Regions from separate parts of the Pseudoalteromonas sp. L23 genome, predicted to be linked through region 2. Evidence: predicted binding sites of a transcription regulator. Region 2 holds the regulator's gene; the other holds the start of a gene.
What was found. Region 2 encodes NrdR, which represses ribonucleotide reductase genes. Its sites were predicted from a motif close to AAACACNANATNTNGTGTTT; they were not measured.

Region 1 (16,118 bases), on a different contig from region 2:
TAACTCAGTTGTATCATTTTCAAATACAGTACCTATGTTTCCATCTTCAATTTCAGCGTGTTCGTAATCGGTGTAGCCGACACGTAGGCCAACAGATTCAAGCCAGTCACTGTGTACTGCATAATTTACAAGCCCTTGCCAACGGTCTTGTTTTACTCGAGCAAATACGGATTCTTCTTCGTGGTCATGCCCTTCCTCTTCATGCTCGTGATCATGGTCATGACCAATATGAGAGTGAGCAGGAATACCATAGTCCGTATCAACACGGCCATAAGAGAAACCAACGGTCAGATGATCGCCAACGTAACTTGTACCTAAGTTAAATTGCTCAGAATCGATAAAGGTATTGTCGACGCGATTGGCGTACTCTGTTTCATGCTCTTCTGCCTCGTGGGCATGATCTTCGCCTTCATGTTCATGCTCGTGTTCTTCATGTTCGTCGTGTGGAAGCGCGAAATTAGGGGTTTCATAATCACCACCTTTGCGCTTAACGCCATCGAAATGGAAGTTAAATCCGTCAAAGCCGGATTCTAATAATACCGCAAAGGTATTGGTATTTGAGTTGGTATCATGGCTATAGTCGGCAGCGCCCTGAAGGCTATCGATCACGTCTGTCGGAATACGATTATCAACAACATTAACCACACCACCGATTGCACCTGAGCCGTAAAGTAGGGTTGCAGGACCTCTTAGCACTTCAATTTGCTGCGCAGCCAGCGAGTCATTAGTGTTGGCGTGATCTGGGCCAACGCGCGAGGCATCGCTACTGTCTAACCCGTTTTGCGTGATTTTAACCCGAGGACCATCTAAACCACGGATGATAGGGCTTGAACTCACCGGACCAAAGTAACTAGCATTGATCCCTGGTTGGCCTTTTAGTGTTTCACCCAGTGTTGGTTTGGCACGGTTTTTTAGCTCATCCCCACTTAATACACTGACCGGAGAGGTCATTTCCATACTATTTTTATGTAGGGCAGAAGAGTAAACAACAATGCTCTCAACAGATGTTGGTTTTAGTTCGACTCGAACAAATCCTTGGGCTTCATCTACATCTACACGTTTATCAAGATAATTAGGCTTAGTAACGTGTAATTGAGAATCAGCATCTATTGTAATGGTAAATTGGCCATTCTTATCTGATTTAACTGACTTGCTTTTGCCATGAAGATGGATGGTTACATTACTAAGTGGTTGATTGTTTGCGTCAACAACTTTACCTGTTAGTTGTGCAGCATAAGCTGGCGCTGCCCCGATTATTGAAATTAATGCGCTGGCGATAAGAGACTGCTTAAACATATTTTATTACCACGAGTTAGATTATGTATTGAACGAGTGAGCCTATTCGGCTAATAGAGTGATAATATAACACTACAAATTTGGAGGATCAATAACGTTATACTATAACTTAGTTATTGTTGAAATTAGAATTACAACTATAGTTAAGGAACAAGTCAAAGTGAGCACAACGTAATGAACAAACCATTTGTCTTCAAGGCAAGGATTAAGGTTGCTGACTTATTTCACCATAGCCACCATGAAGAAGCATTTACCACCGCCATGTTGTCAAAAGAAAGTAGTGAGCACTTTGCGATGAAATTACTTGGGATATGCGCACTGTCTTTTGATAAGCCGGCAAAGTGGAGCAAGGCGGAGAAAAAACATTGGCCGGACGTATGGCTAGAAGACGACAACGACCAGGTTGAAGTCGCTTTGTTTATTGGTACCTTAGAGGTCGATGAGATACTCAAGTATGAAAAGCTTTATGCTAAGGTTGTGGTGTTGTGTGCTGACGGTGAGCAATGGTTTGAAGAGCGTCGAGCGCAATTACAGTTTATTGGATCTTTCTCTGTGTTTAGTATTCCCACGGACTTTGTGGTTGAATTGTGTGAAATGCTGACGCGAAGTTTACATTGGGATGTGATTTTTGAAAATGGGGCGATGAGTGTTACTGATAGCGAACACTACATTCGTACTCGAATTACCAAGCTGATTTAAGGCATTAGTTAGGAATAATGGCTGCTAGAGAATAAATTGCTATCTCGGATTTTGGTTATTTACGGCAACTCTATTTTAATGTGGCTTGTGGGTCTGCTACAGCACAATAAAATTTCCCCATCTCTCACAAAAGCAAGTGGCTCGTTCGCGTACTGTGTTTGTCCTTCGATGAGCTTGGCGCGGCAAGCACCGCAAAAACCCTCGCGGCATTGATAGGGGACTTCAATATTTGCTGCTTCAAGGGTTTCGAGTATCGAAGACGAAGAAGCCACATATTCCAGTGGCTCCTCAATATTCTCAACCTGAATTAGGAAGGATGGCTTTTCAACCATTACAAGTCGAAATCGCCAAAGTCAGAGGCATCGACTTCAGAGTCGATTTGTCCAACAAGATATGAGCTGATCTCAGCTTCCTGTGGTGCAACCTGAACATTGTCAGAAACAAGCCAAGCATTGATCCACGGAATAGGATTCGATTTGGTCTCAAATTGCGTTGGTAAACCAACCGCTGACATACGAATATTTGTGATGTACTCAACGTATTGACACAAAATATCTTTGTTCAGGCCAATCATTGAACCGTCTTTAAACAGATACTCAGCCCATTCTTTTTCTTGCTCAGCTGCTTCAACAAACATCTTAATTGCTTCTTCACGGCATTGTGCTGCCACGATAGACATTTCAGGGTCATCTTTGCCTTCTTGCATGATATTCAGCATATGCTGTGTGCCAGACAAATGAAGCGCCTCATCACGAGCAATTAGCTTGATGATCTTTGCATTACCTTCCATAAGCTCGCGCTCAGCAAAAGCAAATGAGCAGGCAAAGCTCACGTAGAAGCGGATTGCTTCTAAGATGTTTACCGACATGATGCAAAGGTACAGGAGCTTTTTCAGCTCAAACAAGTTTATGACGACCGTTGTGCCATTAATTTCATGCTTGCCTTCACCGTACTGATTATAAAGGCTTACCTTTTCAATCAGTTCATCGTAATACTTGGTAACTGCATCCGCACGTTCAACAATTTTGTCATTGCCCACGATGTCATCAAAGATTAACTCAGGGTTTTGCGTCACATTACGAATAATGTGAGTGTAAGAGCGACTGTGGATCGTTTCACTAAAAGCCCAAGTTTCGATCCAAGTTTCAAGCTCAGGGATGGAGACGATCGGCAAAAGCGCAACGTTTGGAGAGCGACCTTGCACACTGTCTAGCAATGTTTGATATTTTAGGTTGCTCAAAAAGATATGTCTTTCGTGCTCAGGAAGTGCCTGAAAGTCCAATCTATCCTTACTTACGTCTACTTCTTCTGGACGCCAGAAAAACGATAATTGCTTTTCAATTAGCTTTTCGAAAATAGGGAACTTCTGTTGGTCGTAGCGAGATACATTAACAGTTTGTCCGAAAAACATCGGTTCTTTTAATTGGTCGTTATGATTTCTGCTAAACGTAGAATATGCCATAAATGTGTTACTCAATACCTAAAAAAGCGGGTGATGACCACCCGCATAAAAAGTTATATCTTACAAGCGCCGCCTTCACAACCATCGTCTTCTGCTTCTGGTTTCATCTCATCTTGAGCATCAGAAGCACCGTCGCGGGTGTTATGGTAATAAAGTGTTTTAACACCAAGTTTGTATGCGGTGAGTAAGTCTTTTAGCAATAGCTTCATAGGAACTTTACCTGCTTCAAACTTACTTGGATCATAATTGGTATTTGCAGAGATAGTTTGATCGATGAACTTCTGCATAATACCAACCAGCGCAAGGTAACCATCGTTAGATGGAATATCCCAAAGTAGTTCATAGTTGTTCTTGAGGCGGTCGTACTCAGGTACAACTTGCTTCAAGATACCATCTTTACTTGCTTTAACACTGATATGACCACGAGGTGGTTCAATACCGTTTGTCGCGTTTGAAATTTGCGATGATGTTTCCGATGGCATCAAGGCTGACAACGTTGAGTTACGCATACCGTGTTCTTGGATACTTGCTCTTAACGCATCCCAGTCAAGGCGTAATGGCTCTTCACAGACTTTATCAAGGTCACGCTTATAGGTATCTATTGGCATGATACCTTGTGAGTAGGTCGTCTCGTTAAACTTAGGACAAGCGCCGCGTTCTTTTGCCAGTTCATTCGATGCTTTCATCAGATAGTATTGGATCGCTTCAAATGTTCTGTGTGTTAGGCCGTTAGCACTACCGTCTGAGTACTTAACACCATTCTTTGCAAGATAATAAGCAAAGTTAATCACACCGATACCCAGTGTACGGCGTCCCATCGTTGCATTGTACGCAGCAGGAACAGGATAGTCTTGATAGTCTAATAGGTTATCAAGTGCGCGAACCGCAAGCTCTGCTAACTCTTCTAGCTCATCTAAAGACTTGATGGCTCCTAAGTTAAACGCTGAAAGCGTGCAAAGTGCAATTTCACCTTCAGGGTCATTTACATGGCTTAACGGCTTCGTTGGTAGTGCAATTTCAAGGCATAGGTTTGACTGGCGGATCGGTGCAACCTTAGAGTCAAACGGGCTGTGTGTATTACAGTGGTCAACGTTTTGTAGATAAATACGACCGGTGCTCGCACGTTCTTGCGCAAACATTGAGAATAATTCAATCGCTTTAATGCGTTTCTTACGAATAGACTCATCTTGCTCGTACTTAACATACAGTTCTTCGAATTTATCTTGATCTTCAAAGAATGCGTCGTAAAGACCTGGCACATCTGATGGACTAAAGAGCGTAATATAGTCGTCTTTAATTAGGCGGCTATACATGGTTTTGTTGAACTGCACGCCATAATCTAAATGACGTACGCGGTTTTCTTCAACACCACGGTTATTTTTTAGTACTAATAGGTTTTCAACTTCAAGATGCCAAAGCGGGTAGAATAGGGTCGCCGCGCCACCACGTACACCGCCTTGAGAACAGCTTTTAACAGCCGTTTGGAAGTGCTTATAAAACGGAATACATCCAGTGTGGTACGCTTCCCCATTTCTGATTGGGCTACCAAGTGCACGAATACGGCCTGCGTTAATACCAATACCGGCACGCTGACTGACGTATTTTACAATCGCAGAAGAAGTCGCGTTGATTGAATCTAGGCTATCAGCACATTCAATCAGTACGCAAGAGCTAAACTGACGTGTCGGCGTACGAACACCAGCCATTATTGGCGTTGGTAATGAAATCTTGAATGTTGAAACCGCATCGTAGAATCGCTTAATGTAATCTAGACGCGTTTCTTTCGGGTAGTTTGCAAACAGGCTTGCAGCAACTAGAACATATAAGAACTGCGCACTTTCATAGATCTCACCCGTTACGCGATTTTGTACAAGGTACTTACCTTCCAACTGCTTAACGGCTGCATAGCTGAAGTTCATATCTCGGCTATGGTCGATGTAGCTGTTTAGCTCATCAAACTCAGCTTTTGTGTAGTCGGTAAGAAGGTGCTGATCATAGCGCTTGTCTTCAACCAGCTTTACCACATGGTCGTGTAAGTGCGGCGGCTCAAAACAGCCATAGGCTTTCTTACGCAAGTGGAAAATAGCCAAACGAGCGGCTAGATACTGATAATCTGGAGACTCTTTTGAGATCAGATCGGCTGCAGCTTTAATAATCGTTTCGTGGATATCACCAGTACGAATACCGTCATAAAACTGGATGTGTGACTTTAATTCAACCTGAGAAACTGAGACGTTATCTAGGCCTTCTGCCGCCCATGTAATGACACGATGGATCTTATCTAGATCTAACGGTTCTTTGCGACCGTTTCTTTTGCATACAGATAGCTGTTGGTTCATGTTATGTGCCTGTATTCCTTAGGAACGCGCTTTAGATATCGCACGAATATAAAATTGTTTAGCAAACCACCACTATATATGGTGCCCTAGTGGCTAGGGATCACAAGATAGTGGGGTTGACGTGAATTTGCAAGAGAACAACTCGGGCAGAATTGTGGATAAGTTTGGGATAATTTATTTATGTAAGTATCCACTAACCTATGACAATCCACTTATCTGCCCACAAAGAAAAATCAACAAAAAGATGATGCTTTTCAGCAAAAATAAAAAAAAATTCTAACTGATTTTTTTCTACACAAATTCGTATCTATTATAGCAAAAACACAATATATGGTGTTTTATTTTTTTATCGACACTAAATATGCGATAACGTGTCTAATGGGTTAGTAAGATAGAGATCCGCATGCCAAGACTTAGCTTCGGATTCAGATGGAATGAATCCCCACATTGCTGCTGCACTAATCATTTTTGCGGATTTTGCAGCAATAATGTCTCGCTCAGCATCACCAACATAAATACACTGCTCAGGTGATACCCCCAATTTTGACGCCACTAACAGTAAAGGCTCGGGATGAGGCTTGGCCACCGCCAGTGTATCTCCGCATACTACTGTCTCGATCTTTGCAAGTTCAGGGATCTGTTTTAGTAGCGGAAGCGTTAAAAACTCAGGTTTGTTCGTCATGATCCCAACCTGAATCTCTTTTTCTAAAAGTGCCGCTAATAACTCACCAATTTGCGCAAAGCATTGGGAATGTACTGATAAATTCTCCAGGTAGTAGTCGAGTACACCCTGCCGTAATATTTGAATGTCGTAGTGCTTTAATGACTCACCAAATCCTACTTGCAACATCGCTGCTACGCCGTTTGAAATCGCACTGCTATAAACCTGTTTGCCGACAATAGGCATTTTATTAGCAGCTAAAACGTGGTTTAGTGCGGCTCCTAAGTCATCACTGGTATCCAGCAAGGTGCCGTCTAAATCAAATAGTACCGCCTGGATCATGCCAGCTTCTCAAAGTGTAGAATGTAGTTAACTGAAACGTCTTTAGTTAAGGTAAATGTTTTGCCGATAGGGTTGTAGTTAATCCCTGTCGCCGCCCTAACTTTGAGGTCGTATTTTTCAGCCCAATCAATTAAGGTCGAAGGGCGAATAAATTTATCATGCTCATGCGTGCCTTCAGGAACCATTTTAAGCAGTTTTTCTGCGGCGACGATAGCCAGTAAATACGCTTTTGTAGTTTTGTTTAAGGTAGAAAAAAATACATGACCGCCGGGCTTAACTAGCTGTGCGACTGAACGAATAATGGATTCTGGGTCTGGTACGTGTTCTAGCATTTCCATGCAAGTTACTACATCGAACTCACCTTGGTGCATGGCTGCGAATTCTTCCGCTGGCACTTTTTGATAGTCTACGTTAACGCCGACCTCTAATGCGTGGAGCTTTGCGACGTTAAGCGGCTCTTGCCCCATATCGATACCGGTTGCATTTGCACCCAGCTTAGCCATGCTTTCTGTTAAAATCCCGCCACCACAACCGACATCTAATACTGTTTTTGCGAATAGGCCTTCACACTTATCGTTAATAAAGTCCAACCTCAACGGGTTAATGTCGTGTAATGGTTTAAATTCTCCCTCTCGGTCCCACCAGCGCTCTGCTATTTCTTCAAATTTAGCGATTTCATTAGGGTCTACATTTTGATGTTCGGTCATAAAAAACTTCCTCGTCGAATTGAGCGCATTATAAAGGGGATTAGATAAAAATAGCACCTGTAAAACGGTAAAAAGTGTGTTAGCATGCTTAACGAATTTTATAATAAACAAAGCCCCCGCTGATACTCTGAGGCAATTCGGCTATTTTTTGAAGTGCGTTTAATTGGCGCTTCAGCAGAAAAAGCAATTTGCTATTCAGATAGCATCTCAACACAAGTTGTAGTGTGACACAAAAGGGGTGGACACTGAAGGAAAGTGGAGTCAAATGTCTGATCTCGCCAATGAAATCCTGCCAGTCAATATCGAAGATGAATTAAAAAATTCATACCTAGATTATGCAATGAGTGTAATCGTAGGTCGTGCATTACCTGACGTACGTGACGGCCTAAAGCCTGTTCACCGTCGTGTATTGTTCGCGATGAATGAACTTAAAAATGACTGGAACAAACCTTATAAAAAGTCAGCTCGTGTAGTTGGTGACGTAATCGGTAAATATCACCCGCATGGTGATAGCGCGGTTTACGATACTATTGTACGTATGGCTCAGCCTTTCTCTCTACGCTATATGCTCGTAGATGGACAAGGTAACTTTGGTTCTGTCGATGGTGACTCTGCAGCTGCGATGCGTTATACCGAAGTACGTATGGCGAAAGTCGCTCACGAGTTACTTGCTGACCTTGAAAAAGAAACCGTTGATTATGTACCAAACTACGATGGTACAGAGCAAATTCCAGATGTGTTACCAACTAAAGTGCCTAACTTATTGGTGAATGGTTCATCTGGTATTGCGGTTGGTATGGCGACCAATATTCCACCTCACAACTTAACTGAGGTGATCAATGGCTGTTTGGCTGTGATCCAGAATCCAGACATCACCATTGAAGAGTTAATCGACTATATTCCGGGTCCTGATTTCCCGACTGCCGCCATCATTAGCGGTAAAAACGGCATCGAACAAGCCTATAAAACAGGCCGTGGTAAGATCTATATCCGCGCGAAAGCTGAAATCGAAGTCGATGAGAAAACAAGCAAAGAAACCATCATCGTTCATGAAATTCCTTACCAAGTTAACAAAGCAAGACTAATCGAAAAAATTGCAGAGCTTGTTAAAGATAAAAAGGTTGAAGGGATCAGTGCACTACGCGACGAGTCGGATAAAGACGGTATGCGTATTGTTATTGAAATCAAACGTGGTGAAGTCGGTGAGGTTGTACTAAACAACCTATATGCTCAAACACAACTACAAACTGTGTTTGGCATCAATATGGTTGCACTAGACAACAACCAGCCTAAGTGTTTCAACCTGAAAGAAATGCTTGATGCGTTTATTATTCACCGTCGTGAAGTTGTAACGCGTCGTACTGTATTTGACCTGCGTAAGGCAAGAGACCGAGCGCACACGCTTGAAGGCCTCGCAATTGCGCTAGCTAACATTGACCCAATCATTGAGCTTATTCGTAAGTCTCCAACACCAGCGGAAGCGAAAGCGGCGCTAACTGCGCGAGCTTGGGATCTTGGTAACGTTAAATCAATGCTTGAGCGCACTGGCGAAGAAAATGTTGCGCGTCCAGATTGGTTAGCGGAAGAATTAGGGATCCGTGATGGTCAGTATTATTTGTCTGAGCAACAAGCCCAAGCAATCCTAGACTTAAGACTACACAAATTAACAGGTCTTGAGCACGAGAAAATTCTAGCAGAATACAAAGAACTACTCGATCTTATCGCTGAGCTACTGTACATCCTTTCTACTCCAGAGCGTTTGATGGAAGTGATCCGCGATGAGTTAGTTGAAATCAAAGAAACGTATGGTGATGAGCGTCGCACAGAGATCACTGCTGCTGCGCACGATATCAGTTTAGAAGATTTGATCAACGAAGAAGACGTTGTCGTTACGCTTTCTCATGAAGGCTACGTGAAATATCAACCTCTTAGTGATTACGAAGCTCAGCGTCGTGGTGGTAAAGGGCGATCTGCAACTAAGATGAAAGATGAAGACTTTATCGAACGTCTACTCGTTGCAAATACTCACGATACAATTCTTTGTTTCTCCACTTCTGGCCGCTTGTATTGGTTGAAAGTTTACCAGCTGCCGCTTGCATCACGTGCTGCGCGCGGAAAGCCAATTGTTAACTTGTTACCACTCGAAGCTGATGAGCGTATTACGACAATTTTACCGGTTCGTGAATACGAAGAAGATAAGTTTATCGTCATGGCGACGGCAAGTGGTATCGTTAAGAAAACACCGCTGACTGCATACAGCCGTCAGCGTGCAAGTGGCATTATTGCTATCAACTTGAACGAAGGCGATAGCCTGATCGGTGCTAACATCACCACAGGTGAAAATGACATCATGCTATTTACTGAGCATGGTAAAGTTGTACGCTTTAACGAGAAGCAGCGAGATTCTGAAACAGGTGAAGTGAAGCGTGATCCTGAAACTGGCGAAGAAATGTTGGCTTTACGTCCGATGGGCCGTACAGCAACAGGTGTTCGTGGTATCAAGATGCCAGATGACGTGAAAGTGGTATCACTAATCGTACCACAAGGCGATGGTGCAATCTTGACCGTAACTGAAAATGGTTATGGTAAGCGTACACCGCTTGAAGAGTACCCAGCGAAGAGCCGTGCAACACAAGGTGTTGTGTCAATCAAAGTAACTGAAAGAAATGGTTCTGTGGTTGGTGCGGTTCAAGTTGATGACAACGATGAAATCATGCTGATTTCAAACCGTGGTACGCTAGTTAGAACGCGTGTAAACGAAGTTTCTACGGTAGGCCGTAACACCCAAGGTGTTATTCTGATCCGTACGATGGAAGAAGAAAAGGTAGTTGGTCTTCAACGCATCGAAGAAATTGAAGTGGAAGCGTTGCCTGAAGGTGATGTTGCAGAGTTTGAAGGTGAAGCAACACCGGCTGCGGAACCTGACGCAGAGGAATAAAAAACCCTATCCAAAAAAAAGCGACTTCGGTCGCTTTTTTTCTTTCTGTCAATTTTTTCAATCTGTTCCTCTATGACAAGAGCCTGAAGCCTGATAAATTAAGGCTACCAACAATCCGACGTTTTAGTCGGGCAGCCCACTGTTCATCCAAAAAGTCATGAGAATAACGCTATTCTTTGGATGATCTAGATTATTTGGAATGAGGAAAAATATGACGGTTTATAATTTTTGCGCGGGTCCTGCGATGTTACCTGTTGAAGTTATGAAAAAAGCGCAAAAAGAATTTTTAGATTGGCAAAATTTAGGCGTGTCGGTGATGGAAGTTAGCCATCGTTCAGCGCCTTACTTGGAGATGGCGAAGCAGTGTGAAGCCAGCTTACGTCGTTTGATGAACATCTCTGATGAATTTGAAGTCCTGTTTATGCATGGTGGTGGCCGAGGTCACTTTGCAGCTGTACCGCTAAATCTACATGTTGATGGTGTACCTGGCGTATATATCGAGAACGGGATCTGGTCTACCGGTGCGACGAAAGAAGGTGAAAAATTCACGCAAACGCATGCGATTAATATTCGTACTGACGAAAATGGTCAATTCGATATTTTACCTGTCTCTGAGTGGAAGCTACCAGAAAACGCTTCATATATTCACTATTGTCCAAACGAAACCATCGATGGTATTGAAATATTTGACGTTCCAAAGCATGCAACCGCACCAATTGTAGCGGACATGTCTTCCAATATTTTATCTCGTGAAATTAACGTCGATGACTTTGATTTGATCTATGCTGGTGCGCAAAAAAATATCGGTCCTTCGGGTCTCAGTATCGCCATTGTACGTAAGACGTTATTGAAGCGTGAAGGGCTGCCAAGACCTGCTATCCTTGATTACGCCATTGAGGCTGATCAGCAAAGCATGTACAACACACCACCGACATTTGCATGGTATCTTGCGTTTGAGGTATTCAAGTATCTTGAAAGCATTGGTGGTGTTAAAGCTATGGAAGCGCACAATCAAGAAAAAGCAGCCATTTTATACGATTACATCGATGGCTCTGACTTCTATTCAAACAAAGTTGCAAAACATTGTCGCTCATTGATGAACGTACCATTTTGGTTAAATGATGACAGCCTAAATGCTAAATTCTTGGCAGAGGCAGAACAAAACGGTTTAATTGCACTTGAAGGCCACCGTTTTGTTGGCGGTATGCGAGCTAGTATATACAACGCCATGCCAATTGAAGGGATCAAAGCGTTAGTTGCATTTATGGATGAATTCGCACGGGAGAACAGTTGATGGAACAATTGACTCTCAAGCCTATTACTAAAGTCAGTGGCAGTGTGACGCTACCTGGCTCTAAAAGCTTATCAAATCGTATTTTGTTGCTTGCAGCATTGTGCGAAGGCACGACAAAAGTGACGAACTTATTGGATAGCGATGACATCCGCCATATGTTAGGCGCATTGTCTCAGTTAGGCGTTGAATTAACGTTAGAAGACGATAATACGGTGGCACTGGTCAAAGGAAATGGTGGCAACTTTAACACCCCCGTTGAGCCCCTATTTTTAGGCAATGCCGGTACAGCATATCGCCCATTAACTGCAGTGCTTGCAGCTATACCCGGTGATTATGAACTGATTGGTGAGCCACGAATGGAAGAGCGCCCAATTGGCCATCTTGTCGATGCCATGCAAACGCTTGGTGCCGATATTCAATATCTCAAAAACAAAGACTACCCGCCGTTAAAAGTTGCAGGTAAGCAACTTGCTGGTGGTGAAGTTGAGATTGACGGCAGTATCTCAAGCCAATTCTTAACTGCATTATTGATGGCGGCACCGCTTTTTAGTGGCGATACGAATATTGCGATTAAAGGTGAACTGGTTTCAAAGCCTTATATTGATATTACTATTGGCGTGATGGCGCACTTTGGGGTTCATGTCGAAAACCACGATTACCAACATTTTGTGGTAAAAGCAGGCCAGCAGTATCAATCTCCTGGAACACTTATGGTCGAAGGGGATGCTTCGTCAGCTTCTTATTTCATTGCTGCAGCCGCAATTGCAGGTGGTGAAATTGAGATCAAGGGAGTGGGTAAACAAAGTGTGCAAGGTGATATCGGCTTTGCCAAAGTGATGGAACAAGTCGGTGCAAACATTGATTGGCATGATGAGCGTATCGTTGTCCGAAAAGGTGAGTTAAATGGTGTGGATATTGACGCCAATGCTATCCCTGATGCGGCGATGACGCTTGCAACCGTAGCGCTATTTGCAAAAGGTAAAACGGCAATTCGTAATATCTACAATTGGCGTGTGAAAGAAACCGACAGGCTAGCTGCCATGGCGACTGAGCTAAAAAAAGTAGGCGCAGAAGTGGTAGAAGGGCACGACTTTATCGAAGTTACGCCACCGGCTAATTTTAATTTCACGGATGTAGACACATATAATGACCATCGTATTGCGATGTGTTTCTCGATGGTTGCTGTGGGTGGTCAAGCTATCACGATTAACGACCCTAAATGTACGGCAAAAACTTTCCCAACCTATTTTTCAGTGTTAGAAAGCATTAGTCAGTATTAATTTCATCCAAGGTGTTGAAGATCTTCAACACCTTAAAATCTTCTATAAAATAGTCAATCTTAACAAAGTCAAATACACGGGTGTTTGACTGAATTTCATTCAATTAAAGCCAGTTCGCACCTGACGTATAGCATTTTGCGTTGCACTAATAATTTGAGATATAACAAAAAATGACAGGTAAATAAGGATATATTCAGTAAATTGACGTATACTATGCGCCGTCAAATTCAGGTGAGCATTTTTAGGAGGTCTAAATGCAGGCAGCTATGCCAGTTATCACCGTAGACGGCCCAAGTGGTTCAGGCAAAGGAACTGTTTGTCGCTTGTTAGCTGAAACATTAAATTGGGAAGTGTTGGATAGCGGTGCGATTTATCGCGTGCTTTCGTTAGCGGCATTACACCACCAAATTGCAACTGATAACGAAGAGGGTTTAGTCCCACTCGCTGCCAATTTGGATGTACAGTTTTCTATCGATAAAGAAACTAAAAAAAGCAAAATTGTACTTGAAGGTGAAGATGTTACTAACACCATTCGCAATGAAGAAGTCGGCGCAGCTGCGTCAAAAATTGCGGCGCTACCTCGAGTAAGAGAAGCATTATTACGACGTCAGCGCGCTTTTAGAACTGAAGTTGGCTTAATTGCAGATGGACGCGATATGGGAACGGTGGTATTCCCTGATGCTGAACTTAAAATTTATTTGACTGCAAGTGCAGAAGAACGTGCTCGCAGGCGATTTGTTGAGTTGAATGAGAAAGGCCATGATGTTACACTAAGTGGTCTGTTAGAAGACATTAAAGCTCGCGATGATCGCGATATGAATCGCAAGGTTGCCCCATTAGTTCCTGCTAGCGATGCGGTAGTTGTTGATACAACTGAGCATAATGCTGAGCAAGTGTTCAAACAGGTTATGTCTTTTATTCAAGACGCCATTGTGGCCGGTAAACTTCCAAAAAGCTGTTTACCTAAGTAATTTATAATGACACAGGCAGGAAGCTAGTGTTTATTTAATAACCCCATGCAGCATGGTTGCTAATTGGTAATTTAACTTTATAGAGACGTATTTAGTATGTCAGAAAATTTTGCGCAGTTATTTGAAGAAAGCCTACAGGGTTTTGAAGTTGAGCAAGGCTCAATCGTTAAAGGTACAGTAATCGCTATTGAGAACAATGTTGTTCTTGTTGATGCTGGCCTTAAGTCTGAAAGTGCAATCCCTGCAGAGCAATTCAAAAATGCTGCTGGTGAACTAGAAGTTGCAGTAGGCGACGAAGTAGACGTTGCACTAGATGCAATCGAAGACGGTTTCGGTGAGACTATCCTTTCTCGTGAAAAAGCTAAGCGTCACGAAGCTTGGATCCGTCTTGAGAAAGCTTGTGAAGAGCAAGAGACTGTTACTGGTGTTATCAACGGTAAAGTTAAAGGCGGTTTCACAGTTGAAGTTGATTCAATCCGTGCATTCCTACCTGGTTCACTTGTTGATGTACGTCCAGTTCGCGACACAGCTCACCTTGAAGGTAAAGAGTTAGAGTTCAAAGTAATCAAGCTAGACCAGAAGCGCAACAACGTTGTTGTTTCACGTCGTGCTGTTATCGAGTCTGAGAACTCACAAGAGCGTGAAGAGCTGCTTCAAAACCTTGTTGAAGGCCAAGAAGTTAAGGGTATCGTTAAGAACCTTACTGACTACGGTGCATTCGTAGACTTAGGTGGTGTTGACGGTCTTCTACACATCACTGACATGGCTTGGAAGCGTGTTAAGCACCCTTCAGAGATCGTGAACGTAGGTGACGAAATCAACGTTAAAGTACTTAAGTTCGACAAAGAGAAGACTCGTGTTTCTCTAGGTCTTAAGCAACTTGGCGAAGATCCATGGGCTGCTATCGCTGGTCGTTACCCAGAAGGTGCTAAGCTTACTGGTCGTGTAACTAACCTAACTGACTACGGCTGTTTCGTTGAAATCGAAGAAGGCGTTGAAGGTCTAGTACACGTTTCAGAAATGGATTGGACTAACAAGAACATCCACCCTTCAAAAGTAGTTTCACTAGGTGATACTGTTGAAGTTATGGTTCTTGAAATCGACGAAGAGCGTCGTCGTATTTCTCTAGGTCTTAAGCAGTGTAAAGCTAACCCTTGGCAAGAATTTGCTCGTCTTAACAACAAAGGCGACCAAGTTTCTGGTAAGATCAAGTCTATCACTGACTTCGGTATCTTTATCGGTCTTGACGGCGGTATCGATGGTCTTGTACACCTATCTGACATCTCTTGGAACACTCCAGGTGAAGAAGCTGTACGTGAGTACAAGAAAGGTGACGAAATCACAGCTATCGTTCTACAAGTTGACCCAGAGCGTGAGCGTATCTCTCTAGGCGTTAAGCAAATCGACGCTGATCCATTCACTAACTACCTAGACGCCAACAAAAAAGGTGCTATTGTTAAAGGTAAAGTGACTGAAGTTGATGCTAAAGGCGCAACTGTTGAGCTAATCGAAGGCGTTGAAGGTTACATCCGTGTAGCTGACATCGCGCAAGAGCGTGTTGAAGACGCGACTGCTGCTGTTTCTGAAGGCGACGAAATCGAAGCTAAATTTGTAGGTGTTGATCGTAAGAACCGTACTATCAGCCTATCAGTTAAAGCTATCTACGAAGCTGAAGAAAAAGAAGTACTAGAGAAGCTTAAGAAAGATGAGCCTGCGTTCGAAAACGCAATGGCTGCAGCTTTCAAAAATGCTCAAAAAGACTAATTAATCAGTCTTTAAACTAGGAAGGGCGCTCAGCCCTTCCTTTTACACTAAAGGAAACATTATGACAAAGTCTGAATTGATAGAACAACTTGCACTGCAGCACGCTCACGTTCCTGTTAAAGATGTAGAGAATGCGGTAAAAGAAATCCTTGAACAAATGGCTGGCTCATTATCAGACTCGGAACGTATCGAAATCCGTGGCTTTGGTAGTTTCTCGCTTCACTTCCGTTCCCCTCGCACTGGTCGTAATCCTAAAACGGGCGAGACAGTAGAATTGGATGGTAAATACGTACCACACTTTAAGCCAGGCAAAGAGCTGCGCGATAGAGTAAACGAAAGCTTAAATAATTAAGTCTAACGGAGCT
Region 2 (16,118 bases):
TCGCCTAGATAGGCCAGCAGCAGTGAGATACCCCAGAGGTAGTGCGGGAAGCGCCGAGATTGATACGGAAATGACCGCAATAGAAGTTGGTAAGGGCAAGGTAGTAAGAGAAGGTGAAAAGCTGGCTATTTTAAGCTTTGGTACATTGCTTGAAAACGCTCAAGCCGTAGCCGAAGAGCTAAATGCCACACTTGTAGATATGCGTTTTGTCAAACCCTTAGACTGCGCCCTTATCGAAGAGTTGGTTGTAACTCACGAGCGCTTCGTCACACTTGAAGATAATGCTATTGCCGGTGGCGCAGGCTCCGCAGTAAGCGAGTATTTAATTGCTCAAGGCCATCAAAAACCAATTAAACTTCTTGGTCTACCTGACGAGTTTATTAAGCATGGTTCACAAACTGAGATCCATGCCGAGCTGGGCTTAAACAGCGAAGGCATCAGTCAACAAATTAAGGCTTGGCTTGCGTGAGTCTGCATTCAACCTAAAAAAGGCTTCCATTTGGAAGCCTTTTTGCTATGAGTTTTACCTCATCCATACACTGATTTCAGCAAGCCCGTTACTTTGTAATAACTGTAATTGAGACTCTATATTCGCACTTTGTTCAAACTCAAAAGCATCTAACTGATCATCAAAAGTAATTGTTGCAGCACCATCCCCACCGCGTTGTTTAACTTGATGCAGCGCAATATCAGCCAAATTCACTGATGATTCCCAACCAATCACTTTGCCACCGAGTAGTGGTAGAGGGTAATAAGACCACCCCATAGAAACTGTCAGCTTAGTGGTTTTTCCATTAGGAAGTCGATAGTCCGTCTCAGCAATGGCTTTACATAAATCACTAACATACTCTTCAATGTCATCTCGACTGAAATCACGCAATAACAATAAGAATTCATCCCCACTCCATCTAACAACATAGTCTGAACCTTGAGTACGGGTATTTAAAAGTGTCGCTAACTGTTGTAAGCAACTGTCGCCACCAATAGGACCATAAGAATCGTTAATCTTACTAAAGTCATCGATATTCATGATCATGAGCACTAGGCTCTTATTTTGGGCTTGTAGTGATTGAGCATTGCGCTGGTAGTGCTCAACATCTTTAGGAAGTTGATCAAACAAAAAGCGACGACTTCGCAAGCCTGTCAGCTCATCGGAATGACTAACCAGCTTAAGTTGTGTATTAACTTGATTTAGCTTTTCATTTGCCTTTCTAAGCTCCGTTGTACGCTCTGCAACTAACGCCTCTAATGCGGCCTGCTTTCTTCTTTCTTGTGCTCTAAACACCCAAAAAATCAGATAGAACATAAAGATAAATGCACAAGTAATAAACAATCTAAAGTAAATCGTTTCGTCGAAGCGCCGAGGTAGTACAATTGATAAGCTTAGCACTTTAGCCTTTTCCCAATCTTGTCCTTGACGCTTAGCTTCTAACACAAAGGTAAAGTTGCCTGGAGGCAAATTGGTGTAAATGGCTTCACGCCGTGATTGTGCATCCCGCCATTGTGTATCATGGCCATTTAGTTTGTATCTAAACTCAATGCTATGAGGCGCATAAAAATCAATGGCTGTATAATTGATAGTTAAATCGCGTTCCGATGTTTCAAGCTGGATCACTTGATTTAATGATTCTGTACTAAATACTCTATCGTGGGTAGACAATGACTCTAGCCTTGGCAATAAATCCCCACCGCCAAAAAGCTGGACATTTTTAGGGATCTCAACAACGCCTTGTAAGCTGGGGTAAAAAATAGCTGACTCGGTTTCAACCACGGCATCATGCCCAAGGCCTGAACAACATTGGCTTGGTCTGCCATCAAGCTGCCTATCGAATGGGCTTATTACTTGTTCAACTTGCAAACTCTCTATAACGTGACCAAATTGCGCAACGGGCATGCGATATACCCCTTTCATTGTGCTCACCCAGATGAGCTGATTGCTCTTGTCATAATGCAAAGAAAATATCGATCCGTAAGGCAATCCATTTGAAGCATCAAGCTGATACCAATCACCATCTGAGGTACGATAGAATAATCCGTCATTGAGTGAACCCACCAAAGTCGTTACGGTATCTAAGTGTAATATGCTGGTGATATAAGCTGTATCTAACGAAGTTTGCGAGCCTATTTTTTCGATGCCTTTATCATTGTAGCGATACGCACCTTTGTTAGTACCGATAAAACCATATCTCGGAAAATCCTCAACAAAAGTAACAAATTGACTACCAAGAAAAGCGTTGTAGGCAAATGGCGTTATCCCCTTGTAATCAAGACGATACAAACCTCTCCCTGTACCAAACCACATTCCCCCTCGGTTTGAAGGGCTTAATGAAAAGACTGGATTCTGTCTGAGCTCTCGCTCAGTTAATTTTTGTAGTGTGCCATTTTCGTAGATAAGTGCACCACGGTCTGTCCCAAGAATGAGTTTTTCGCCAATAAACTCCAAGTCGTGTATCACGGAACGATTTAACTGCGCACTAGTTAGCACGGGTTGATAACTATCATTCAATCCCATAATGCCAAGCCCCTCACGACTAGCGACCCATAACTGACCAGAGGGCCCCTGTGTGATGGCTGAAATTGCTTGGTTTACTCTAGGACCAATATGATGCCGCTCCACTTTTCCTGAGTGGGCCAGCCACAAGCCTTCATTTAAACTGGCAAGCCAGATATTATTATCTTTGTCCATAAAGATATCTGCAAACCAGATACTTTGATCCAACTGAATTGGCTCGACAGCTTGCCAAACACCGTTATTCTGTCGATATAACAGCCGACCATAAGTAGAGACCCATAGCCCGCCTTCCTTATCATTTAGAAACTTATATACGGCATTGTTACCCGCATCTTGATAACGGCGTAGTACTTCGTCAATATCTAGAAAATACGCACCCAACTCTGATGCTAAGAACAACTTACCATCGACCCAAGCTAAGTCATGTATAATGGTTTGCGCTAACTGCTCAGGTAGTGAAACCTTACTCGCCAGCTCAAGCCTAACGCCATCACCGTTGCGATTGCTTGATTCACTGATTTTAAGTAGGTGACGTTCATTCACTAGCCAAATACCATCAGGCACCAATGCCATTTTAGTCACGGAACCTACAATTTGATTGATTTGGGTAACATCTAACGTACTTTGTTCGATGTTATTGGCGGCTAACGTCAGCTTTTTCGCAGAAACATAATACAGACCATTCGCAGCAATCCAGATCCCGCCATCTTCATCTTGCAAGATATCTCGTACAGGCCCCTGCAGATCGAAACGCCGAGCTTCTAAGGTTTGGGGATTGAGTCTTAACAATCCTCGACGCGTGCCAACCCAGAGCATGCCAAATCGATCCACCACCAATTTATTAATGGCATTGCTATTTAAGAATTCGGTATTTTGGGTGTTGAAGTTTTGGAATTGATGACCATCAAACCGACTTAAGCCAAACTGAGTTCCGAGCCAAATGTAGCCTTGATTGTCTTGAACGACACTCTTAACGCTTTGTGACGGTAACCCACTTTGGATATTCCACTGTTTAACTACGTAATCATCTATCGCCGCAAAACTCGTAATTGGTAGCAGCAAAGTGAAAATGAAAAACAATAGCCTTGTCATCTCGATTCCATCACATCAGCACAGTTAGACTAAAATGCCAGTTTTAAACAAAGCTTGCACGCAAATCAATGAAAAAATGCCAGCTAATACATCATCTAGCATAATCCCCGAGCCACCATGCAAACGTTTATCGAGCCATCTTATCGGACCCGGTTTCAAAATATCGAAAAAGCGGAACAAAATAAAGCCAACGATTAATGACTGCCAGCTAAGCGCCGCCCCTATCATGGTAATATAAAAACCTGCCACTTCATCCCAGACAATGGCTGGATGGTCATGAACATTAACATCGTCTGCTGTTTTACCACACACCCAGATCCCAAATAACGTCATGACAATCGCAACCAGACATTGCAGCCAAATTGGTGCGCCTTGGGTTGCAAAAAGAAACGGTAATGCGGCGAAGGTGCCAAAAGTACCAGGTGCTTTTTTCGCTAAACCAAGACCAAACCCGAGTGCAAAGAATTGATGCGGCTTCTTTAAATTAAATACATACTGCTTAGCCAAACCAACTCCTAGCTAAAATGCTCAAAACCAAACCCTGTGAGCTGGTAAGGTTGACCTTTTTTGAGCAATTGAATTTCGCCATTATTAGCCGTAATTTGGCCAATACAAACTGGCTCAACACCATATTGCTTCAATCTGGTTTCCACGGCATTTTTGTTATTATCATTGACCGTGAAGAGTAACTCGTAGTCATCGCCAAAACCGAGCGCGAGCCGCATGCGTGCATCTTCATCAAGGCTTGAGCGCAGCGCATCAGACTGAGGAACTTTATCGGCGTTTATCTTAGCGCCAACTAACGAGCTACGTAAAATATGCTTAAGATCCGCGAGTAGACCGTCTGAGATATCAATTGCAGAGGTAGCAAGACCCCTAAGCACTTGGCCCGCAGCAACCCTTGGTGCTGGGTAGTTAAACTTTTCAAGCGCCGCTTTGTAATGTTTTGGCTCAAGTGTCCAGCCCTGTTTTCGCGCTTCAATAGCAAGCCCTGCGTCACCAAGTGGACCTGTTACATAAATCCAATCACCCACCCGCGCTCCTGAGCGCTTGAGTGCTTTACCAGTTGGTACAATACCTTTTGCACATACAGTGATAGTCAATGGACCTTGCGTTGTATCGCCACCTATTACTTGTACGTTATAGTACTCAGCAATTTCATGCATGCCCTCAGTGAAGGCTTCTAACCACTCCAAGTCAGCCTTAGGTAGCGTTAAACCAAGTGACACCCAAGTAGGTTCTGCACCCATAGCAGCTAAGTCGCTAAGATTTACCGCGATAACCCGATGGCCTAGTGCTCGAGGTGGAATATCTTCAAAAAAGTGCACACCCGCAACTAGCGTATCCGTAGTTACCGCAAGTTGATTGCCAGCAGGAACTGAAACCAAGGCGCAGTCATCACCGATCCCAAGCTCTACATCTCGGCGAGTAATGCCACGGCCTTTAAAGTAGTGATTGATTAGCTCAAATTCTTTCATACACAAAAAAGCCGGCCAAGGCCGGCTATTCCTATAGTAAAGCTTATTTGCGAATAAACTTAACCGCTTTGTCTAGTACACCGTTAACGAATTTGTGGCTCTCTTCAGCGCCAAACATTTTCGCTAACTCAATACCTTCGTTGATAGCCACTTTGTATGGCACATCTTCACGGAATTTAAGCTCATAAGCACTAACACGTAACACGGCAAGCTCAACCATATCCAATTCTTCAAGTGGACGAGCTAAATGCGGACGAATTGCTTCGTCTAGCTGCTTTTGGTTAACAACAACACCACGCGCTAAGTCTTTGAAGTATTCTACATCGACTTTCGTTACGTCGTTTTCGATCAGCATTTGCTGTTCGATATCGGCAATTGGGTTACCACTTAGCTGCCAAGAATAAATAGCTTGTAAAGCAAGTACACGTGCTTTGCGTCTAGCTGCTGGTTTCACTGAGATTCCTCTTAAATTTGCTCTAGCACGTTCACCATTTCTAGAGCTCCAAGGGCGGCTTCTCCCCCTTTGTTGCCCATTTTAGTGCCCGCGCGCTCGATAGCTTGCTCAATGCTTTCAGTAGTAAGTACACCAAAAGCGACAGGGATATCATAATCTAATGAAACGCTAGCTAAGCCTTTGTTAGACTCGTTAGCAACTAAATCGAAGTGCGGTGTACCACCACGAATAATCACACCTAGCGCAATAATCGCGTCGTGCTGTTTTTTCATCGCAACGCGTTTTGCTGCTAGTGGTAGTTCAACCGCTCCCGGTACATATACAACCGTAATGTCTTCATCGCTAACACCACCGGTACGTTTTAATTCATCTACAGCGCCTTCAAGTAAGCTGCTACCGATAAAATCGTTAAAACGTGAAATGACAATGGCAAATTTTTTGCCAGGAGCGTATTTATTACCTTCGATTACTTTCATTAGATGTTCCTAATCTGTATGAGCAATTGCCAAATTGAGGCGCATGATAGCACAGTAATGTGGCAATCGCCTACTATCTGAATATAGGCGGTTGCGATCAATTTGGCATTTTGGAATTATTTTGGTTCGACGTATTCAACCACTTCTAAGTGGAAACCAGACAGTGCATGATATTTTTTAGGTAGACTCATTAGGCGCATTTTCTGAATGCCTAAATCAGCCAAAATTTGCGACCCCACACCTACGGTACGCGAAGTACCTTGGAATTTACGGTAGTTCACCTGTTCACCCGCATCTTCCGCAGCAAATGCCTTAACCAGCGCTTCTATCTCTTCGCTGCGTTCTTGCTTACCAAGAATGACTAATACGCCTTCGTTGTCGGCGATGTGCTTCATAGCACTTTGCAGTGTCCAGCTTCTATCCGCGCTGCGATCTGAATGAAGAATATCGTTAAACGTGCTTTGCAAATGCACACGTACTAAATTGGCTTCTTCCGATTTGATCTCGCCCTTTACCATCGCATAGTGAAGTTGATTATCAATGGTGTCTTTGTACGTCACTAGATTAAACTCACCAAACTCAGTAGGCAGTTTACACTCTGCTACTTTTTCGATAGTGGTTTCGTTTAAGTTACGATACTCAATTAAATCAGCAATGGTGCCGATTTTAATATCGTGTTCTTTTGCGAACACTTCTAGTTGTGGGCGACGTGCCATAGTGCCGTCTGGATTGAGAATTTCAACAATCACAGATGCAGGCTCCAGTCCCGCCAAACGCGCTAAATCACATCCGGCTTCAGTATGGCCTGCACGCGTTAAAACGCCGCCTGGTTGCGCCATGATTGGGAAGATATGACCTGGTTGTACAATATCTTCAGGTACTGCACCTTTGGCAACTGCAGCTTGTACTGTACGGGCGCGATCTGCCGCTGAAATACCTGTCGTTACGCCTTTCGCAGCTTCAATAGACAAAGTAAAGTTGGTAGAGAACTGAGCGCCATTGGTTTTCACCATTAGTGGCAAGTTCAGCTGCTCACAGCGCTCCTGTGTCATGGTCAAACAGATTAACCCGCGACCATATGTTGCCATGAAATTAATTGCATCTGGTGTAATGTGCTCTGCTGCAATGATCAGATCACCTTCATTTTCTCGGTCTTCATCGTCCATCAAAATAACCATTTTACCGGCTTTAATGTCCGCGATGATTTCCTCAGCACTATTTAAACTCATAGTTTTCCCATTTTTACTTTGTCTATGGCTACTTTATAAAGCCAGCTTTCGCCAATAGACTGGTTGTGAGAGTGGACTCGCTGGCAGCGCTTGGCTCACCCTGAATTAGCCTTTCGAGGTAGCGGGCGATTTGGTCAACCTCTAGGTTTAATTTTGACCCGACTTGAAAACCTGCAATCGTCGTTTCTTGCGCCGTGTGTGGCACTATGGTCAATTTAAAGCGGTTTTGTTCCACGGCATTGACCGTCAAACTGATACCATCAATGGCAACCGAACCTTTATACGGAATATACTTCATTAGCGATGACGGCGCGGCTAACCAATAGTCAGTCGCTCTGGCATTAGCGGTTATCTCAACCACTTCAGCAATACCATCCACATGGCCTGACACCAAATGACCGCCTAGGCGTGAAATCGGCTGCAGTGCCTTTTCAAGATTTACCTTTTGGCCTTGTTGGTACTCGGCAAAACGCGTCAAACTTAAGGTTTCGTTAGAAACATCGGCTTTGAAGCCATCATGAAACTTCTCAGTTACGGTCAGGCAAACCCCGTTCGTGGCAATACTATCACCCAAGTTTACATCACTCATATCAAGAGATGTCGTGGTCACACGAACAATTAAATCGCCGCCCTTGAGCTGCAATTGAGTTAATGTTCCTGTTGCTTCGATAATACCTGTAAACATTTTACTTCTCTTTAGTCGCGATAAGTTTGAGATCAGGCCCCACTTGGCAAACGTCGCCAAACACTAACTCAGGTATTTGCGACATGGCACTCAGTGGTGTGGTGTTAAACAGCCCTTTTCCAGCGCCAATTATTTTCGGTGCCAAATAGATGATATATTCATCGATTAGCCCTTGTTCATGCATTACCCCCGCAAGGGTGGCACCGGCTTCTAGCCAAACATAATTACAGTGCTTTTCAGCCAGCTTGTTGAGCACGGCTTTTAGGTCGAGCTTACCGTTGATTTCAGGCACGACAATTTGCTCTACGAAATGAGGCCATTGCACTGAATTATCAATAGTACGGCGGAAAATAATCACTGGAGATGCAATTGTAAATAGCGCAAGATCTGGTGTCAGACGATTTTGTGAGTCAATAATCGCACGTATCGGCTGGCGTAGCTCAGATTGAGGATAATCGGTGTCTTGCAAAAACTCCTCACGAACATTGAGTCTTGCGTTGTCTACCATAACCGTATCGGCTCCGGTCAAGACCACACAGCTCTGCGCGCGGTGGCGCTGTACGTCTAAGCGCGCTGCCGCTGAGGTAATCCACTTGCTCTGGCCATTGTTTAGTGCGGTTTTACCATCAACAGAAGCGGCAAGCTTACAAGTCACGAACGGCAACCCATACTCCATTCGCTTCAAGAATCCGGTATTCAGTGCCCTTGCTTGTGGCTCTAACAAACCAAAAGCCGTTGCAATTCCCGCGGCTTCTAACATTGCCAATCCACGCCCTGCAACTTGTGGGTTGGGATCAACCATGGCTGCAACCACTCTGCTGACGCCTGCGTCAATCAGACCTTTTGCACACGGCGGCGTTCTGCCATAGTGACTACATGGTTCAAGCGTTACATAGGCAGTTGCACCTGCGGCTTTAGCTCCAGCTTGCTTAAGCGCATGTACTTCAGCATGGCCTTCACCTGCTTTTAAGTGTGCACCTTCGCCGACGATTTCACCGTCTTTTACGATCACACAGCCGACGTTTGGATTGGGTGTTGTGGTGTATTTACCGCGCTTTGCAAGCGTGATGGCGCGGCTCATATAATCATGGTCTTGCGTTGTGAACTGGCTCAATCCCCCAACCTCGCAATTTCTTCACCAAACTCACGAATATCTTCGAAAGAGCGATATACTGAAGCAAATCGCACATAAGCCACTTTATCGAGCTTTTTGAGGGCTTCCATAATACATTCGCCAATCATGCCGCTTGGTACTTCACGTTCGCCAGTACCACGAATTTGAGATTTAATTTGGTGTACTACTTCTTCTATTTGTTCTGTACTAACAGGACGCTTTTCCAACGCTCGGTGCATGCCATTGAGTAACTTATCCTCATTGAAAGGCTCCCTGGTACCATCTTGCTTTATCACGCGCGGCATTAAGAGCTCTGCGCCCTCGAAGGTAGTAAAGCGTTCGTGGCATAAAATACACTCACGACGGCGACGGACTTGGTGGCCGGAAGCAACCAAACGTGAATCTATTACTTTGGTATCTTTGGCTGTACAGAATGGACAATGCATAGACGCTCTCGTTGACTCAAAAACAAAAAAGGCCGCTTGAATGCGGCCTTAATCATAACAAAAAACTGCTTTTTTGTGAGCGAAATTATGCGTAAACAGGTAATTTAGCGCAAATTGCTTTTACTTTTTCTTTCACTTGTGCCTGTACAGACTCATCATTGATGTTGTCTAGTACGTCACAGATCCAGCCAGCAAGCTCTTTCGACTCAGCTTCTTTGAAGCCACGACGAGTGATCGCAGGAGAACCGATACGAAGACCAGAAGTAACGAACGGTGAACGTGGATCGTTTGGTACAGAGTTTTTGTTTACTGTGATATTTGCACGGCCAAGCGCTGCATCTGCATCTTTACCTGTGATGTCTTTATCAATCAGGTCAAGTAGGAACAGGTGGTTTTCAGTTTTGCCAGAAACCACTTTATAACCACGCTCCTGAAGTACCGCAACCATAGCTTGTGCATTTTTAACCACTTGCTCTTGGTATGACTTGAACTCTGGCTGTAGTGCTTCTTTGAACGCAACCGCTTTCGCAGCGATAACGTGACATAGAGGACCACCTTGACCGCCAGGGAATACCGCAGAGTTTAGCTTTTTATAGATTTCTTCATCATCACAAGCAGAGATGATAAGACCACCACGAGGACCCGCTAGCGTTTTGTGCGTTGTTGTTGTTACAACGTGTGCATGAGGCACTGGGCTTGGGTATATACCAGCGGCAACAAGACCTGCAACGTGCGCCATATCAACAAGTAGGTAAGCGCCTACTTTATCAGCGATTTCGCGGAACTTAGCCCAGTCAACGATACCTGAGTACGCAGAGAAACCACCGATGATCATTTTTGGCTTGTGCTCAAGTGCTAACGCTTCAACTTGCGCGTAATCGATTTCACCAGTTTCTTCGTTTAGACCGTACTGGATAGCATTGTACGTTTTACCAGAGAAGTTTACGTGTGAACCGTGCGTTAAGTGACCACCGTGAGCAAGGCTCATACCTAGCACAGTGTCATGTGGCTGAAGTAGCGCTTGGAATACCGCCGCATTTGCTTGTGAGCCAGCGTGAGGCTGAACGTTTGCGTAAGTCGAACCAAATAGCGCATTGGCACGGTCAATCGCGAGCTGCTCAACCACGTCAACGTGCTCACAACCGCCATAGTAACGCTTACCTGGGTAACCTTCAGCATACTTGTTTGTTAGCTGAGAACCCTGCGCTTCAAGTACACGTGGGCTACAGTAGTTCTCAGAAGCGATAAGCTCGATGTGCTCTTCTTGACGTGAAGTTTCTGCTTCAATCGCTGCAAATAGTTCTGGGTCAAAATCTGCAATATTCATGTTACGTTCTAACATGGTTTCTCCTAGGTAAACGTAAGGGTATTTTTAAAGACAATCTAGCATCACAAGATAACCAGTTTGCCTATGAAATCAGCATGGGCATATTTAAGCAGGGATTGAATTTATTTCACACCCCTATCGCGATGATATTTTTTTATTTAAACATTAATATTTTAAATAAGACAACCTAAGTTGTATTTGAAAAGCTAATATAGTCTTGAAATTGACCTTATCTGAGTGGCCGTTCTACCCACTCAGATAGGCTCTCTGATTTAGTTGAGTTTTGCTAACATTGCTGCCTTCAAAGCATCATAATCTGCATTAAGCGGCTCTGCCAAACATGGTTTTTGCAATGCATCGGCCAACGGTTTCGGCATATCAAGCTGCTGATTTAAAACACCTTCTACAGATTCCTTAAACTTCGCAGGATGCGCAGTGGCAAGGAAAATTCCGGTTTCATCCGCTTGAGAGTCCAGTGCTAATCCCTCGTAGGCTATCGCAGTGTGCGGCTCAGCCAAGTAACCTTTATCATGTAATTCTTGCATTACTGTCTGAGTTCGCGCTTCCGTCACCGAACGTGAATAAAAGTCATGTTTGTTAAAATCTCCTCTTTCTAGCATGATTTCAACACGAGGCCAGTTATTAGGTTTACTCACGTCCATCGCATTAGAGAGTGACTCCAAAGTGTCGTTTGGTTGCCACTCACCCGAGGCAATGTAACGGGGCACAGTATCATTTTGGTTTGTCGTGGCACTTAACTTGGCAATAGGCAGTCCAATCGCGGCCGCAATCATCGCCGCACAGACATTACCGAAGTTACCACTTGGCACTGAAACATGCACTTTATCACGCTGAGATTTAGGTAATTGCGCTAGCGCTTCAAAGTAATAACACACTTGCGCCACTAAACGGCTGATGTTGATGGAGTTTGCCGAATTGAGACCAAGCTTTTGCTTTACTTCGTCATCAAGGAATGCTGACTTTACCATCGCTTGGCAGTCATCAAAGCTGCCATCTACAGCATAACAATGAATGTTTTTCCCAAGTGTTGTAAACAGCTTTTGTTGGGCAAGCGAAATTTTGCCATGAGGATAAAGGATCACAACATCGACATTTTCTTTTTCGTAAAATGCATGGGCAACGGCGGCGCCCGTGTCACCACTTGTTGCGGTGAGGATAGTCACGCGCTCACCTTGATTAAACATACTAATGCATTCCGCCATAAAGCGGCCGCCAAAGTCTTTAAACGCCAATGTTGGCCCATGAAAAAGCTCTAAACAATGCTGATTTTTAGCAACTTCGACTAATTTAGCAGGGAAATTAAAGGCGCGCTTTACCATCGCATCGAGGGTATCTTGTGGTAGTTCATCACCAATAAGGTGATGTAATACCTTGGCACTGCGCTCTGCAAAAGGTAATTCAAGTAGTGCATCAACATCTGCAATACGCTCAAATGTAGGAGGAAAAAAAACTCCTTGGTTACGACCTAAACCAATTTTTACCGCTTCAACAAATGAAACAACCTGCTGTTCGTCTTTTAAATTCACTAATTTCATTACTTTTGATCCTTTAATTCTCTTGTGCCAAGCGCATCTAATCGGCAAATATGGCTAAAACCCGCTTCGTTAATGTAATTTTGTTGCAACCATTGCTGCACTGCATTTGCCTGTTGCTCAGACTTACAAATAGCAAATAGTGTGGGCCCTGCCCCTGAAATACTCACCAGCTCGGCACCTAGGGCTGGTAGCGCGTCTTTTGCTTCGTTAAAGCCAGCAATGAGTGGCGCTCTCGCTTCCTCGGCAATGCTGTCTTTCATCATCGACAGTGCTTTGTCAAATTGACCTGACTGCATCAATAAACAAAAGCCCGACAGTCGCTGGGCAAACTCCACCGTATCATGCAAAGAAAACTGCTGTGGTAGTGCTTGCCTTGCTTTCGCTGTATTCAAGGCAAAGCCAGGATATGCAATAACATAAAACCAGCTTTCATCATGCGCAACGCTGATTGCTTTACTTGGAATGCAGTCTGCTGTCAGTTGTAGCCCACCAAGGTAGCAGGGCGTGATGTTGTCGTAGTGACGACCACCACTGACCTTAGCTTCAAAGTCGGCCATTAATTCAATAAGCGCCTCTTGGCTTAATTGCGTATTGGCAAAATCATTGAGTGCAGCAAAAGCGGCAACCACAGAGCAAGCGCTAGAGCCTAGACCTGAACCAACAGGAAGGCCTTTATACAAGGTCATGGCAACCGCCGGCATGTTGGGTGCCACATGCTGTTTGAAGTGCTGTAAACACTGAAACGCTAAATTGTCTTTAGGATCAGCGGAGAGCTTTTCAGCATATGGACCAATACAGTTGAACGTATCACGCTCTGCGGCTTCAACGCTGACCTGATCACCCAGTAAACTGCCATCAATAGGCTGGAGTGCGGCGCCAAGGGCATCAAAGCCAACACAAAAATTACCCATTGACGCTGGTGCATAAAATGTTTTCATAGCTCCTACCTCGACAGCGTTTTTAGGATATCAGCAAATACGCCTGCAGAGGTTACCTCTGCGCCCGCGCCATAACCTCTGATCACAAAAGGCTTTGGTTGATAATATTGGCTCAAAATAGCCAGTGCGTTTTCACCGTCACGAATATCGTACAAAGCGTGCTCTTTATCTACCGCTTCAATGCCAACGCGGCATTTACCGTCAACAATTGAACCGACATAGCGTAGCACTTGGCCTTGTGCTTTGGCCGCCGCAATACGCGCTGCGAAAGCATCATCTAATTGCGGTAATTGCGCCATAAATTCATCAACACTGGCGCCCTCAGCAAACCCTTCAGGTAATACTGATTCAACTTCAATATCACTGAGCTCCAACGGCAGTCCCGATTCACGGGCAATGATAAGCAGCTTACGCGCGACATCCGTACCAGATAAGTCATCGCGCGGATCTGGCTCTGTAAAACCGCTTTGTTTGGCTTTCTCTGTCGCTTCCGATAGCGATAAACCATCCGACAATACGCCAAAGATATACGATAGCGAGCCAGACAAAATACCACTGAATGAAAGCAATTCATCTCCTGCGCCAAACAGCAATTTAAGGTTGTCTAATACAGGGAGTCCGGCGCCAACGTTGGTTTCATATAGAAAGTGACGGCGCTTAGCTAGTGCAGCCTGTTGCAGTGACTGATAATACTCATAGCTGCCAGTATTGGCTTTTTTATTAGCCGCAACGACATGAAAGCCCGCGTTAAGAAAGTCTAAATAGCCATCGGCAACGAATTGAGCCGCACTACAATCGACAATCACAGGGTTAATTAAATGATTTTGTCTAACAAACTGGCTAACCTGTTGTAAATCAAAGCCCGACTCCGCTTTCTCAAGCGCCAATTCCCAGTTATCAAACGGTACGCCTTCTGGGTCTAAGTAACACTTACTTGAGTTTGCAATGCCATAGAGGTTCAAACGGATATTGCGTTTTTCAAGCCATGCTTGCTGCTTATGAAACTGCTTCATTAATTCTTGACCCACTAGACCGCAGCCAATCAAGAAAACATCAATGGATGGCACGTGCGTGAAGAAGTTTTCGTGACACACTTTTACTGCATCTTGGCAAAGTTCACCGTCAACCACCGCCGAAATAGAACTCTCCGTTGAGTCCTGCGCGATGGCAACAATATTCACCTGAGCCTGTGCAAGTGACGCAAAGAATTTGGCCGCAAGACCTTTGTGCGCTTTCATGTTGTCGCCAACCAAAGTAACGATAGCAAGGTTACGTTGCACTTCAATTGGGTCGATTAATCCTGCTTGCGTTTCAAGCTCAAATGCCTGTTCAAGCGCAACCAGCGCAAGTGTTAAGTCTTGCTCATGGACACAGAAACTGATGCTGAATTCACAAGAAGATTGCGTAATAAGTACAATGGATACGTTATCTGCTGCCAGTGCAGAAAAGACCCGAGCAGCCATGCCAACCTTGCCTTTCATCCCAGGTCCTGCAACGGTCAACATGGCCAGTTTATCAAGACTCGAAAGCGCTTTTACTGGAGCCTCGCCACCGCCTTGAGCACAAATCAGTGAACCCGGCACTTCTGGGTCATGAGTATTTTTAATTTCACAAGGCACATCTGCTTTGGCGCAAGGTAAAATGGTTTTTGGGTGCAGCACTTTGGCGCCAAAATAAGATAGCTCCATGGCTTCTTTATAAGATAGCACGTCGACCTTAGTCGCTTTCTTTATCAGACGAGGATCTGCACTGTAGACGCCATCAACGTCAGTCCAGATTTGACAGATTTCAGCTTCAAGACACGCAGCTGCGACAGCTGCAGAGTAGTCAGAACCGTTGCGACCAAGCGTTGTCAGCTCGCCCGCTTCATTGCTTCCCGTAAATCCTGCCATGATATAAAAACGCGACGCTTGGGCACGCACTAACTCTGCAAAACATACTTTACTTAGCTTAAGGTCAACTTCAGCATCGAGATACCCGCCCTGCGTTTTTACACAAGCGTCAGCACTAAGCGCGACTGAATCTGATTGCAGCATGGTGTCCATCAGCGCAACGCTAATGCGTTCGCCAAAACTAATGACATAGGCTCTTGCTTGATCTGGACAATGTCCCAGTAACTTGGCCCCATCTAATTTATTCTTAAGTAATTCAAAGTCAGGCCAGCCTACAACACTACCGTACACCGCTTGTACTTCATCGTATAGGCCTTGGCTGCGGGAAGTAAATGACTGCCACTGGGAGTCAAACGCATCTCCTCGTCCAGCCAAATCAGCAAGCTCAACGAGCTGATCTGTCATGCCACCGGGAGCCGACAGCACGATAAGCGCTTGTTGTTGGCCATGGTCTTTAACTAGCTCGCTGACTCTTTGTAAACAGGCAAAATCTTTGAGGGAAGACCCTCCAAACTTTAGTACTCGCATCATTTTTCCTCATTCCAAAAACAAAAAAGGCCTGTGTTCTTAGTGAACACAGGCCTTTTTCAAACTCGCACTGACCTATGCCACTATCCCGTTAGGATGGTGGTTGTAATAATGGTCGTAGTGATAATATTCGTTTTCATAATTTTAGAGTGCCTGAAGTTTAGCCGCGCTGTCAATACGAAAGAGCAAAATAGATTATGCAAATTTTTAATAGTGACATTTGTAATTTGCATAGATAAGTTATCGGATCCCAAACTGGTGCAGTAATCCTAATAACTGCTCTGCTTTAACCGGTTTTTCTAAAAACCCTAACGCCCCCAAATTTGCTACTCTTTCTTTCATCTTGGCCTGAACATCTGCCGAAATAACCACCACGAAACATTCAATTCGG

Region 1: a site for NrdR is predicted at 5,864-5,883, ahead of nrdA (class 1a ribonucleoside-diphosphate reductase subunit alpha). Genes of this name have one in related genera too.

The regions. Positions count from the first base shown of each region.
Region 1 is NZ_JAKKCW010000002.1:149,742-165,859, forward strand. It holds gene L3V43_RS04460 (TonB-dependent receptor) at 1-1,296, opposite strand, end outside; gene L3V43_RS04465 (YaeQ family protein) at 1,471-1,995, shown strand; gene yfaE (class I ribonucleotide reductase maintenance protein YfaE) at 2,055-2,327, opposite strand; gene nrdB (class Ia ribonucleoside-diphosphate reductase subunit beta) at 2,327-3,457, opposite strand; gene nrdA (class 1a ribonucleoside-diphosphate reductase subunit alpha) at 3,511-5,796, opposite strand; gene L3V43_RS04485 (HAD-IA family hydrolase) at 6,152-6,799, opposite strand; gene ubiG (bifunctional 2-polyprenyl-6-hydroxyphenol methylase/3-demethylubiquinol 3-O-methyltransferase UbiG) at 6,796-7,506, opposite strand; gene gyrA (DNA gyrase subunit A) at 7,772-10,444, shown strand; gene serC (3-phosphoserine/phosphohydroxythreonine transaminase) at 10,656-11,738, shown strand; gene aroA (3-phosphoshikimate 1-carboxyvinyltransferase) at 11,738-13,018, shown strand; gene cmk ((d)CMP kinase) at 13,273-13,989, shown strand; gene rpsA (30S ribosomal protein S1) at 14,086-15,753, shown strand; gene ihfB (integration host factor subunit beta) at 15,815-16,105, shown strand.
Region 2 is NZ_JAKKCW010000001.1:494,703-510,820, forward strand. It holds gene dxs (1-deoxy-D-xylulose-5-phosphate synthase) at 1-469, shown strand, start outside; gene L3V43_RS02285 (ligand-binding sensor domain-containing diguanylate cyclase) at 524-3,604, opposite strand; gene L3V43_RS02290 (phosphatidylglycerophosphatase A) at 3,629-4,111, opposite strand; gene thiL (thiamine-phosphate kinase) at 4,120-5,082, opposite strand; gene nusB (transcription antitermination factor NusB) at 5,126-5,536, opposite strand; gene ribE (6,7-dimethyl-8-ribityllumazine synthase) at 5,548-6,012, opposite strand; gene ribBA (bifunctional 3,4-dihydroxy-2-butanone-4-phosphate synthase/GTP cyclohydrolase II) at 6,129-7,241, opposite strand; gene L3V43_RS02315 (riboflavin synthase) at 7,270-7,926, opposite strand; gene ribD (bifunctional diaminohydroxyphosphoribosylaminopyrimidine deaminase/5-amino-6-(5-phosphoribosylamino)uracil reductase RibD) at 7,928-9,040, opposite strand; gene nrdR (transcriptional regulator NrdR) at 9,037-9,486, opposite strand; gene glyA (serine hydroxymethyltransferase) at 9,572-10,828, opposite strand; gene thrC (threonine synthase) at 11,086-12,369, opposite strand; gene thrB (homoserine kinase) at 12,369-13,307, opposite strand; gene thrA (bifunctional aspartate kinase/homoserine dehydrogenase I) at 13,313-15,727, opposite strand; gene L3V43_RS02350 (response regulator) at 15,968-16,118, opposite strand, start outside.